4 regions of the Oceanobacillus sp. FSL K6-0118 genome follow, and region 1 is predicted to be linked to each of the others. Evidence: riboswitches for the same ligand, from Rfam matches in the RefSeq annotation. Region 1 holds a riboswitch; each other region holds the start of a gene.
What was found. A riboswitch is a leader RNA that binds a small molecule or an ion and turns the genes downstream of it on or off. The one in region 1 is predicted to bind thiamine pyrophosphate.
Positions count from the first base shown of each region.

Region 2: it holds a riboswitch for thiamine pyrophosphate, as region 1 does, so the genes downstream of both, thiT (energy-coupled thiamine transporter ThiT) here and MHI02_RS08605 (YkoF family thiamine/hydroxymethylpyrimidine-binding protein) in region 1, are expected to answer to the same signal.
Region 3: it holds a riboswitch for thiamine pyrophosphate, as region 1 does, so the genes downstream of both, MHI02_RS06375 (ABC transporter substrate-binding protein) here and MHI02_RS08605 (YkoF family thiamine/hydroxymethylpyrimidine-binding protein) in region 1, are expected to answer to the same signal.
Region 4: it holds a riboswitch for thiamine pyrophosphate, as region 1 does, so the genes downstream of both, MHI02_RS02880 (lipoate--protein ligase family protein) here and MHI02_RS08605 (YkoF family thiamine/hydroxymethylpyrimidine-binding protein) in region 1, are expected to answer to the same signal.

Region 1 covers NZ_JBBOVR010000001.1:1,653,355-1,655,558, forward strand. The annotation lists gene MHI02_RS08595 (energy-coupling factor transporter ATPase) at 1-302, opposite strand, end outside; gene MHI02_RS08600 (ECF transporter S component) at 283-888, opposite strand; gene MHI02_RS08605 (YkoF family thiamine/hydroxymethylpyrimidine-binding protein) at 901-1,491, opposite strand; TPP riboswitch at 1,578-1,679, opposite strand; gene MHI02_RS08610 (IS4 family transposase) at 1,898-2,204, opposite strand, start outside.
Region 2 covers NZ_JBBOVR010000001.1:3,261,823-3,264,026, reverse strand. The annotation lists gene MHI02_RS16535 (solute symporter family protein) at 1-572, shown strand, start outside; gene thiT (energy-coupled thiamine transporter ThiT) at 645-1,241, opposite strand; TPP riboswitch at 1,337-1,435, opposite strand; gene MHI02_RS16525 (hypothetical protein) at 1,693-1,995, opposite strand; gene MHI02_RS16520 (HD-GYP domain-containing protein) at 2,115-2,204, opposite strand, start outside.
Region 3 covers NZ_JBBOVR010000001.1:1,219,993-1,222,196, reverse strand. The annotation lists gene MHI02_RS06380 (MDR family MFS transporter) at 1-678, opposite strand, end outside; TPP riboswitch at 1,086-1,195, shown strand; gene MHI02_RS06375 (ABC transporter substrate-binding protein) at 1,314-2,204, shown strand, end outside.
Region 4 covers NZ_JBBOVR010000001.1:556,946-559,149, forward strand. The annotation lists gene lipA (lipoyl synthase) at 1-421, opposite strand, end outside; gene MHI02_RS02880 (lipoate--protein ligase family protein) at 414-1,259, opposite strand; TPP riboswitch at 1,345-1,453, opposite strand; gene trpA (tryptophan synthase subunit alpha) at 1,517-2,204, opposite strand, start outside.

The sequences.
Region 1 (2,204 bases):
CTTTCAGGATCCTGAAAAACAATCCCGATTTCCTGATTTAATTCTCCTTTTTTGAAATCACGTATGTTTTTTCCACGATAATAGATTTCACCGGAAGAAACACCTTCAACGGCATCAGGGTACAATCCATTTAAACAAAGGGCGAGGCTGCTTTTCCCAGAACCGCTAGACCCCATAAGAATAGTCGTCTCATTTTTATTCAACGAAAATTGGATTCTATTAATTATTGGTTGGTCTAAGCTTTCATAGTCAAATGAAAAGTTTTCGATAAGAAGTAGAGGTCTACGCTGCTCCTGTTTCACGTCGTTTTTGCAGCTCCTTTCCTAATGCATATCCACGTAGTACATCTGTTTTTGCAAGTTGATCACTTATCCATTTCCCTAGAACCCCTGCAAGGAGTGCTCCGCTGATTACACGCACAACTAATGTAGCAACAAGTAACCATGGTGTTAATGTAATGTTTCCAGCGTAAAATAGGTGCCATACAAAACTAATCAGCGCTGCGGACATACCGGAAAATATTAACACGCGTAATCGATAATCTTTCCATTTTGTCAAAGCAAATGCGAGTTCTGCACCTGCACCTTGGACCGCAGCAGAAAGAATAAGTCCCGGTCCTGCAGTAGTTCCTAGTAACACTTCGGTAATTCCTGCAATTACTTCTGCGGTAAAGGCAACTCCTGGTTTACGCAATATGTAAGCCGCCACGATAGAAACAATAAACCATATTCCAAAAATAATCTCATAACCAAATGGAGCTAGACCAAATGGGGCAAGAATATTTTGGATAACCTGACCAACTAAGAAAAAGGCTAAATATATAATCCCAAATACGACACCTAATATGGACATAAGAACTATTTCTTTTAATTTCCACTGATTTGTCATTTTACAAACTCCTTATGCTTGATTCGTTGGACTATTCGCAGAAAGACTAAATGTCATCGTAACATGAGAAACTTGATCCTGAATAAGTTTAAAAGATTCATATAATGCTTGAAAGAGATTATGCACATCTCCATCCAATCTTGTAGCATAATGGGTAGATATTACTTTAACGTTACGGTGTTTGGATAAATCGATTTGTTCATAGATTTTATCCATATAATCTTCTCTTCCTAACGGATAAAGAGAAAATTTACAACCAGCGACTTGGGAGATGGACTTCACCTTTTCTTCGTTCAACGGGGTATCTGTTTCATCCATGTACACATCGGCATCTGAATCCCCCGGGCAACCAATAGAAAAGGTTCCGTTCATAGCAACATGCTCTCCCGTTTTTGCTGCATGAAGGAAAATGGCCTTTGTTACATCAAAAACATGAACCATTTTCCCCCGAATACATGTGCTCACATCATCTGTATTCTTCCATACTTTTGATGTATCGACCTCTTCCAGTGTTGATAGAATAATATCTACAAACCGGTCACTCATCGGATGTAGACTAAACTGACATCCTGCAATTCTACTTGTCCCACAATAGTTGCTCATAAAATCTCCTCCTAAAATAATAATAAAAAAACTGCACTCCGTATGGGAATGCAGTTTACATGTATGTATTTAAGTTTCATTGAATCATACAGTGAACCGCACTTCCCCACGCTAGTATTATCTAGATCGGGTAATAAGGGTCAGATTTCTCTTCTCAGCCACACACCGTAGCTCCCCTAGTGCTAACTTTCGGATATGCAATTTTTCTTCTATTATGAATAAAACATACTTTATGATTTTTCACTAGCGTTGCATAAAAAATAATTATAGAAGTCAACCATTTAATTTGTGTCTTTGATTTGAATGTTGAAATTTTCTGATATATATTATATTTAATTTATGAAAAAAAGATAACAGGGATCTAAAGGTAGTCCTTCATCCATTTTTTGAATATTATATAATATTTTTAAATAATCGGGTCATAGGTTAAATCGTCTAAGAGCAAAACATCTCCTAATTCGTATTGTGCAACAGTTACTTGAAAGACCTTTTCGTGATCAAGCCTTCGTCGGCCACGGGATGATCGCTCAGGTTCCTTGAATACTTTAGAGATAAGGGTTGTGATGGAGTGAGAACAGAAATCCCGTATCCAACGCAACATTTCCAGCAAGGTCCCTTTATAGCCAATTTTGTTTTTCATTAAAAGGGTTAAACAGAAAGAAATCATTGCCAAATAGATTTGATTATATACCGCATTTTCGCTTTTTCCATAT
Region 2 (2,204 bases), 1.6 Mb from region 1:
TTTTATTCGCCTTCATATCTGCTGTTGCGTTTGCTACCATTCTAGCGGTTGTGGCAGGTCTTGTATTATCTGGAGCCTCCGCTTTTGCCCATGATATATATGGTCAAATTATTAAAAAAGGGAAAGCTACGGATAGAGAACAAATGCTAGCTGCACGTTATGCGTCATTAGCAGTTTCGGTGTTATCGATTATTTTAGCCTTAGGTGCGCAAAGCCTTAATGTTGCATTCCTTGTTTCGCTTGCTTTCTGTATCGCAGCAAGTGCCAATTTACCTGTCATTCTTTATACGATATATTGGAAGCGGTTTAATACGACTGGTGCGATTTCAGCAGTATTATTCGGTCTAATTTCTGCATTAGTTTTAGTATCGATGAGCCCGAGTGTTTTCTCGCCAGAAGCGGGGGCAGCGTTATTTGTCGGAAATCCAATCTTTCCATTAGAAAATCCAGCACTTGTTAGTGTACCACTAGGCTTTCTCGGAGGTTACCTTGGTACGATTTACTCAAAAGAACAAGATCTCAAACGCTATGCAGAGGTCAAAGTAAAAGCGCATATTGGTAATAGGGAATAGGGGTTATAGGGACAGGTCGAGACCACTGAAAAAAAGGTGCTTTTACAGTAGTCTCGAACCTGTTCCTTTGTCTCACGCTGCTCGTTTACTTCTATTCTCTGTGCTCACAGATGTAACCAGTCTTGATCCTTTCGAAAGCACCAACGCTAATACAATGGAACATGCAATAGCAGAAGAAATATAAGAGATGCCATTCATAATTAAGGAATAAATAACTGGCGCCTGGCCTGCTTCAATTGCATATTCACTGAAGAAAACTATACCTGCAAGGAAATGCCAGAAGTAACGGGCAAATCCACCGACGAAGGTTGCGATAATTATCCAGACAATAGCCTTGCCCATGTTTTTGCTTCTTAAGTTATTTTTAATTGGGTTGATAAATAGTCCTGCAAAACCGACACATGCGAAAGCTACGAAATACTCTATGAACGCTTGTAATGGTGTTAGAATCCATGCTTCCCCAATGGCAATTTGTAATAATCCCCAAAGGAATCCACTGATAATTGCCGCTAAAAATCCTCTGCGAAATGCGATGATGAATATCGGCACCATCGCAAAGGAAATGGAGATGGACGGTCCAATACGGAGTGATGGCAATAAATCGAGCACAAGGGCAAGTGCCGCAAAAATGGCCACCTCAATAAGCGTTTGTAAACCTAATTTTTTCATTAAAAAAAGCCTCCTAATTGTGTTTTTAACGCACCAAAAGGAAGACATAGTTACCTAGTTTACTAGATAGATTTCACATTACGCATAAACAACTAGTAAACTATTCACCACATCCCTACGCTAGAATTAACTAACAGGTTCGAAGGGTAAGAACAATTTGTTCCCTCTCAGCTTTCGCTCCCCTTGTGGTCACGTTATTCGATTTACTCATGATAGTATCATACTTTCTGTCTTTTGAGAAGAGGGAGGTCCGTCACTTGAGCCCCGTCTCTTTATTTCCCCTTTTCCAAAACTTTAAATAATCTAATTATCCAATATAGTATTATCCATGGGAAAATAAACTTGGTAGACCACTCTATTACATGAAGTATTATAAATGAAGTGTTTATGCCGAAAAACGGAAGTATTAACCAAAGTGCAAACAAAACGATGAAAGCAATAATTAAATTTTTCAAGTTAAAAGCCCCTTCTTTAACTTGACTTTTTCTCCATTTACCTCTTGAATGAGACCCAATTCCATTAGCTGCCCGCCAAATTCAATTATATCTACTTTTTCTTTCGGATACTTTTTCTGTAATTTACTTTCGATTTCACCTAATAGTTGCCCATCATTTATCCTTTCAATTGCATCAATACAAATCTCCGGCATTTCAAAAAAATCACCAGAAACAGGTTCCTCCACGATATAATTCTTCCTATCTTTTTGAATGGACAATGGATATAGGGTGATTTGCGATTCTAATGATAATTTCAAGCCTTTCACCACCGTTCTTTAGAAATGAAAATAGGATGCAAATGCACCCTATATCTAAAACTACTTAACCTTTTGGAATGATGAAACACCACCAACATGTTGCTTTAACTTTTTTTAGTTTACGGATTTTCATGGTTGCTACCCTCCTTTAAAGATTGGTCTTTATTATATTTTTTAAAGATTGTCATCCAATCTGGATACACTTGTTT
Region 3 (2,204 bases), 430 kb from region 1:
ACTTGCTCCCCAACCGTTATTCCCAGCTGAAGTAAATCCATAAAGTAATCCACCAAAACCAAAAGAGGATAAAATAACAGATGGAATATCTAATTTTGGTTTCTTTAATTCCGTTACATTTTTCAATGCGAAAAAGGCGATGATAATATCTACAATTGCAATTGGTAGGATGATAAAGAATAATACCCTCCAAGAATAATGCTCTGTTACCCATCCTGATATGGCAGGACCAAGTGCTGGTGCAAATGATATAACAAGACCAATTAATCCCATAGCTGATCCACGTTTATGAACTGGGAAGATTAAAAGAAATACTGTCTGCATTAGTGGCAGCATAACCCCTGCTCCAGCAGACTGGATGACTCGCCCTACTAATAAGAAAGAGAAATTAGGCGCAATCCCAGAAATTAATGTGCCTATAGCGAAAATACTCATTGCCGTTATAAACAATTGTCTTGTCGTAAACCGTTCTAATAAAAATGCACTAATGGGAATCATAATACCATTGACAAGCATAAACACCGTGGTTAGCCACTGACCAGTGTTTGCCGTAATTCCCATTTCCTCCATAATTGGGGGAATTGCAGTAATCATCAACGTTTGATTTAAAATGGAAATAAATGCCCCAGCAAGCAACAATGCGACAATCGTTTTTCGGTTATAACTTACCGTTTGCATATCCTTCCCCTCCCCTATTTCTTCATAACAATTCATAAATTATAATGCATTTCAGGTAAAAAGGAAATAGGAATTTTGCTAAATTTCAGCTAGATAAAGAAGACTTCCATCAGCGGAGGCTTTCCTTCATCCCCCACTGATGGTTAGTCGGCACTTATCGAACCTTTACGGGCAGTTGTTCTCCCACCTATTTGTATCCCCAGAAGTTTAAGGTGGGAGTCTTACTGCCCATTTAGGTGGGGTAATTAGAACAGGTAATTTAATAGGAAGGAAAAATTTTTTAAACGTAAAATCATATTCATAAACAATATCAAGTTGTGCAACTTTAAAAGAATCGTCAAACTTTTACAAATTTCTTGCTATATTAGAAAAACTATGCAATACTTAATTGTGTAAATTACAACTTAAGATGACTGTGGGGGTACCAGTGTTGCTGGTTGAGATTGTATCCGTTAGATACTAACCCTTAGAACCTGATCTGGCTAAGACCAGCGTAGGGAACATACCTGATACGTACATAACTAAAGTATGCACCCTAGGCAATTTGTCTAGGGTGCTTTTTGTTGGCTACTAATTCGTGTTATTCCCTACTCGAGTTTTATTCTTTTAGTTAAAAACAGGGAGGACTATTTATTATGAGGAAATTATCTGTTTTTTGCCTGTTGCTAATTGTACTAGCTGCATGCGGTAACAACACAGATGAAGAAAGTACAGATCAAACAGGTGAAGATGCAAAGCAACTAAAAAAAATAACCCTTGTTCTGGATTGGACCCCAAACACCAATCATACTGGTCTCTATGTGGCTAGGGATAAAGGGTATTTTGAAGAAGAAGGTTTAGATGTTGACATTATTCAGCCTGGAGAAGCAGGTGCTGAGCAATTAGTCGCTACTGGAAATGCTGATTTTGGTGTTAGCTACCAAGAAGGAATTACGGAAGCACGAATACAAAATGTACCTATTGTTTCGATTGCTGCTATTATTCAGCATAATACGTCTGGTTTTGCTTCCCTAAAGGAAAATAATATTACAACTGCAAAAGACTTTGAGGGTAAATCTTATGGTGGATGGGGTGCACCAGTGGAAAAGGCTGTACTAGATTCGATTATGCAGGAGGATAATGCCGATGTAGAGAAGGTTGAAATCGTTAATATCGGAAATACAGACTTTTTCACAGCACTTGAGCAAGGAATTGATTTTGCTTGGATTTACTATGGTTGGGATGGTATTAAAGCAGAGCTCCGTGACCAACCGCTTCATATGAATTATTTAACGGATTATAGTAAGAAATTAGACTATTATACTCCGGTATTAGCAACCAATGAAAATATGATACAAGATGATCCGGAAACTATTAAAAGCTTCTTACGTGCTGTTTCCAAAGGTTATGAGTTCGCAATAGAAAACCCAAGCGAAGCTGCAGACGTACTTATTGAAGCAGTACCAGACCTTGACCCTGAACTAGTTAAAGCAAGTCAAGAGTGGCTGTCTCCTAAATATCAAGATGATGCAGAAAAATGGGGAATT
Region 4 (2,204 bases), 1.1 Mb from region 1:
ATACCTCAATCGTACAGCCAGGATTTGCGTTTCGAATGGCACGAACGGTGTTGGCAAATACAGCGGCGCCTCCATCATCTAAATCGTCTCGAGCTACAGCGGTTACAACGACGTGCTTTAATCCCATTATTTTAACAGAATCTGCAACCCGCTTCGGTTCTCCTAAATCTAATCCACTAGGTAGACCGGTTTTGACCGCACAGAACCTACAACCGCGTGTGCAGGTATCACCTAAGATCATAAATGTTGCTGTTTGTCTTTCACTCCAACATTCATGAATATTCGGGCATCTTGCTTCCTCACAAACAGTGTTTAGACTTTTCTCACGCATTAACTTCTTTAATCCAGTATAGGACTTATTCGTGTTTAATTTAATCTTTAACCATTCAGGTTTACGGAGATATTCCTCTTGTTTAGACACTTTTAATAGACTCCTTTAGTAATCGATGATAATTCCAATCCTCTGAACGATATTTAGTCTCTGCTAGATGATGTACTTCTTCCCATTGTTGTTTTGATAATTCAAAAGGACGGAAAGTAACGTTTAATCCATGTTGAAATCCTTGATAGAATGCATCCTTCACTTCGTCAAATGATTTCTGTTTATTTGTTAGTTGGTCGATAGTGATAGCTTTGCTTTGGAAAGCATCACGTCTACGTTGTTTTATTTTTTCAGATGGGAAACGGAATAAATCATAGAGCATCTTGATATCGAGACTCATTGGTATGGACCCATGCTGCAGTAGAACACCCTTCTTCCTTGTTTGCGCATTACCTGATAACTTTTTCCCATCTACTACCATTTCGTAAAATGCGGCCTTTTCAAAACATACAGCTGTCTTTTCTTTCATGGCGCTTCTATCGGGCATGGCATAATCAACCGTGATTCCTAGATTCTTGAAACCTTCATAAAGCCCTTTTGATAGGACGTGGTAGGCTTCTTTAATAGAGGTTGGAATTTCTGGGTGATCCTCTGAAACTACAATACTGTAAGTCAATTCATTATCATGTAGTACAGCGCTTCCTCCGGTTAGACGACGAACAAATTGGCAATGATAGCTATTTACATTGTCGAAATGGATTGATTTATGTACTTTTTGAAACTGACCAGCCGATAAAGTAGGATGTGACCAACCGTAAAAGCGTAATGTTGGCGGAATTTTACCCTCACTATGCCAGTTTAATAGGGATTCATCCATTGCCATATTAACTGCTGCATCCTGATGCCCACTGTCTAAAAAGAACCATTCTTCTTGCAAAAATTACCCCTCCTCTTAAATCAAAAAGACTGCACTCCAAAAAAGAGTGCAGTCTTTTGTACAATAGATGTATCTTACATCTAAAATCCTTTTGGCTGCACTTCCCCACGCTAGTATTATCCATATCGGGTTCAAAGGGTTTAAGCAATAGGGTATTGCTATTCTCAGCGACAAAGGCTCCCCTAGTGATTATTATATTACAAATTCATCATACCAATTGGTAAATCCTGGGTAAAGTAAATTGCTTTCTTAAAATGTTATGCATGAATACTAGTTTGAATGCTTCCTTGGATTAAATTTTTCACTTCGTTGTTTTTTCCTTGGTGTAAGAGGTCAACAATTTTACTACCAACGATAACCCCATCACAGTGAGAACTTAACTCATGCGCTTGTTCCACAGTAGATACACCAAATCCTGCTAATACAGGAACGGTACTATATTTCTTTAGGTTTTCTAAATAGCTTTTTACATTGTCGCCATGGGAACTTCTAGCGCCCGTAGTCCCCATTACGGCTACAGCATAAAGGAAACCTTCTGATTTACTTGCGATTTCTTTTAATCGTTCCTCTGGACTAGTCATAGCAGCAAGGCGAATAAATGCTATTTTCTCATTTTTTAAGTGGGTTGCAATCGGGCCTTCTTCTTCCATTGGGACATCTGGGATAATGATACCGTCTACCCCAGAATCCGCACAGTCCTTAGCAAACTGTTCCATTCCATAACGATAGATTGGGTTTACGTAGGTCATTAAAATAATCGGAATGGAGCGGTCTACCTTCGTTGACTTCAGAAATTCTAAAATGGATGCTAATGATGTACCATTAGCTAAAGCACGAATTCCAGCTTCTTGTATGGTTGGACCATCAGCGATTGGATCGGAAAAAGGAATGCCTAATTCAATGGCGGAAGCTCCACTTTCCTGTAAAAAGTTAATACGTTCTTCT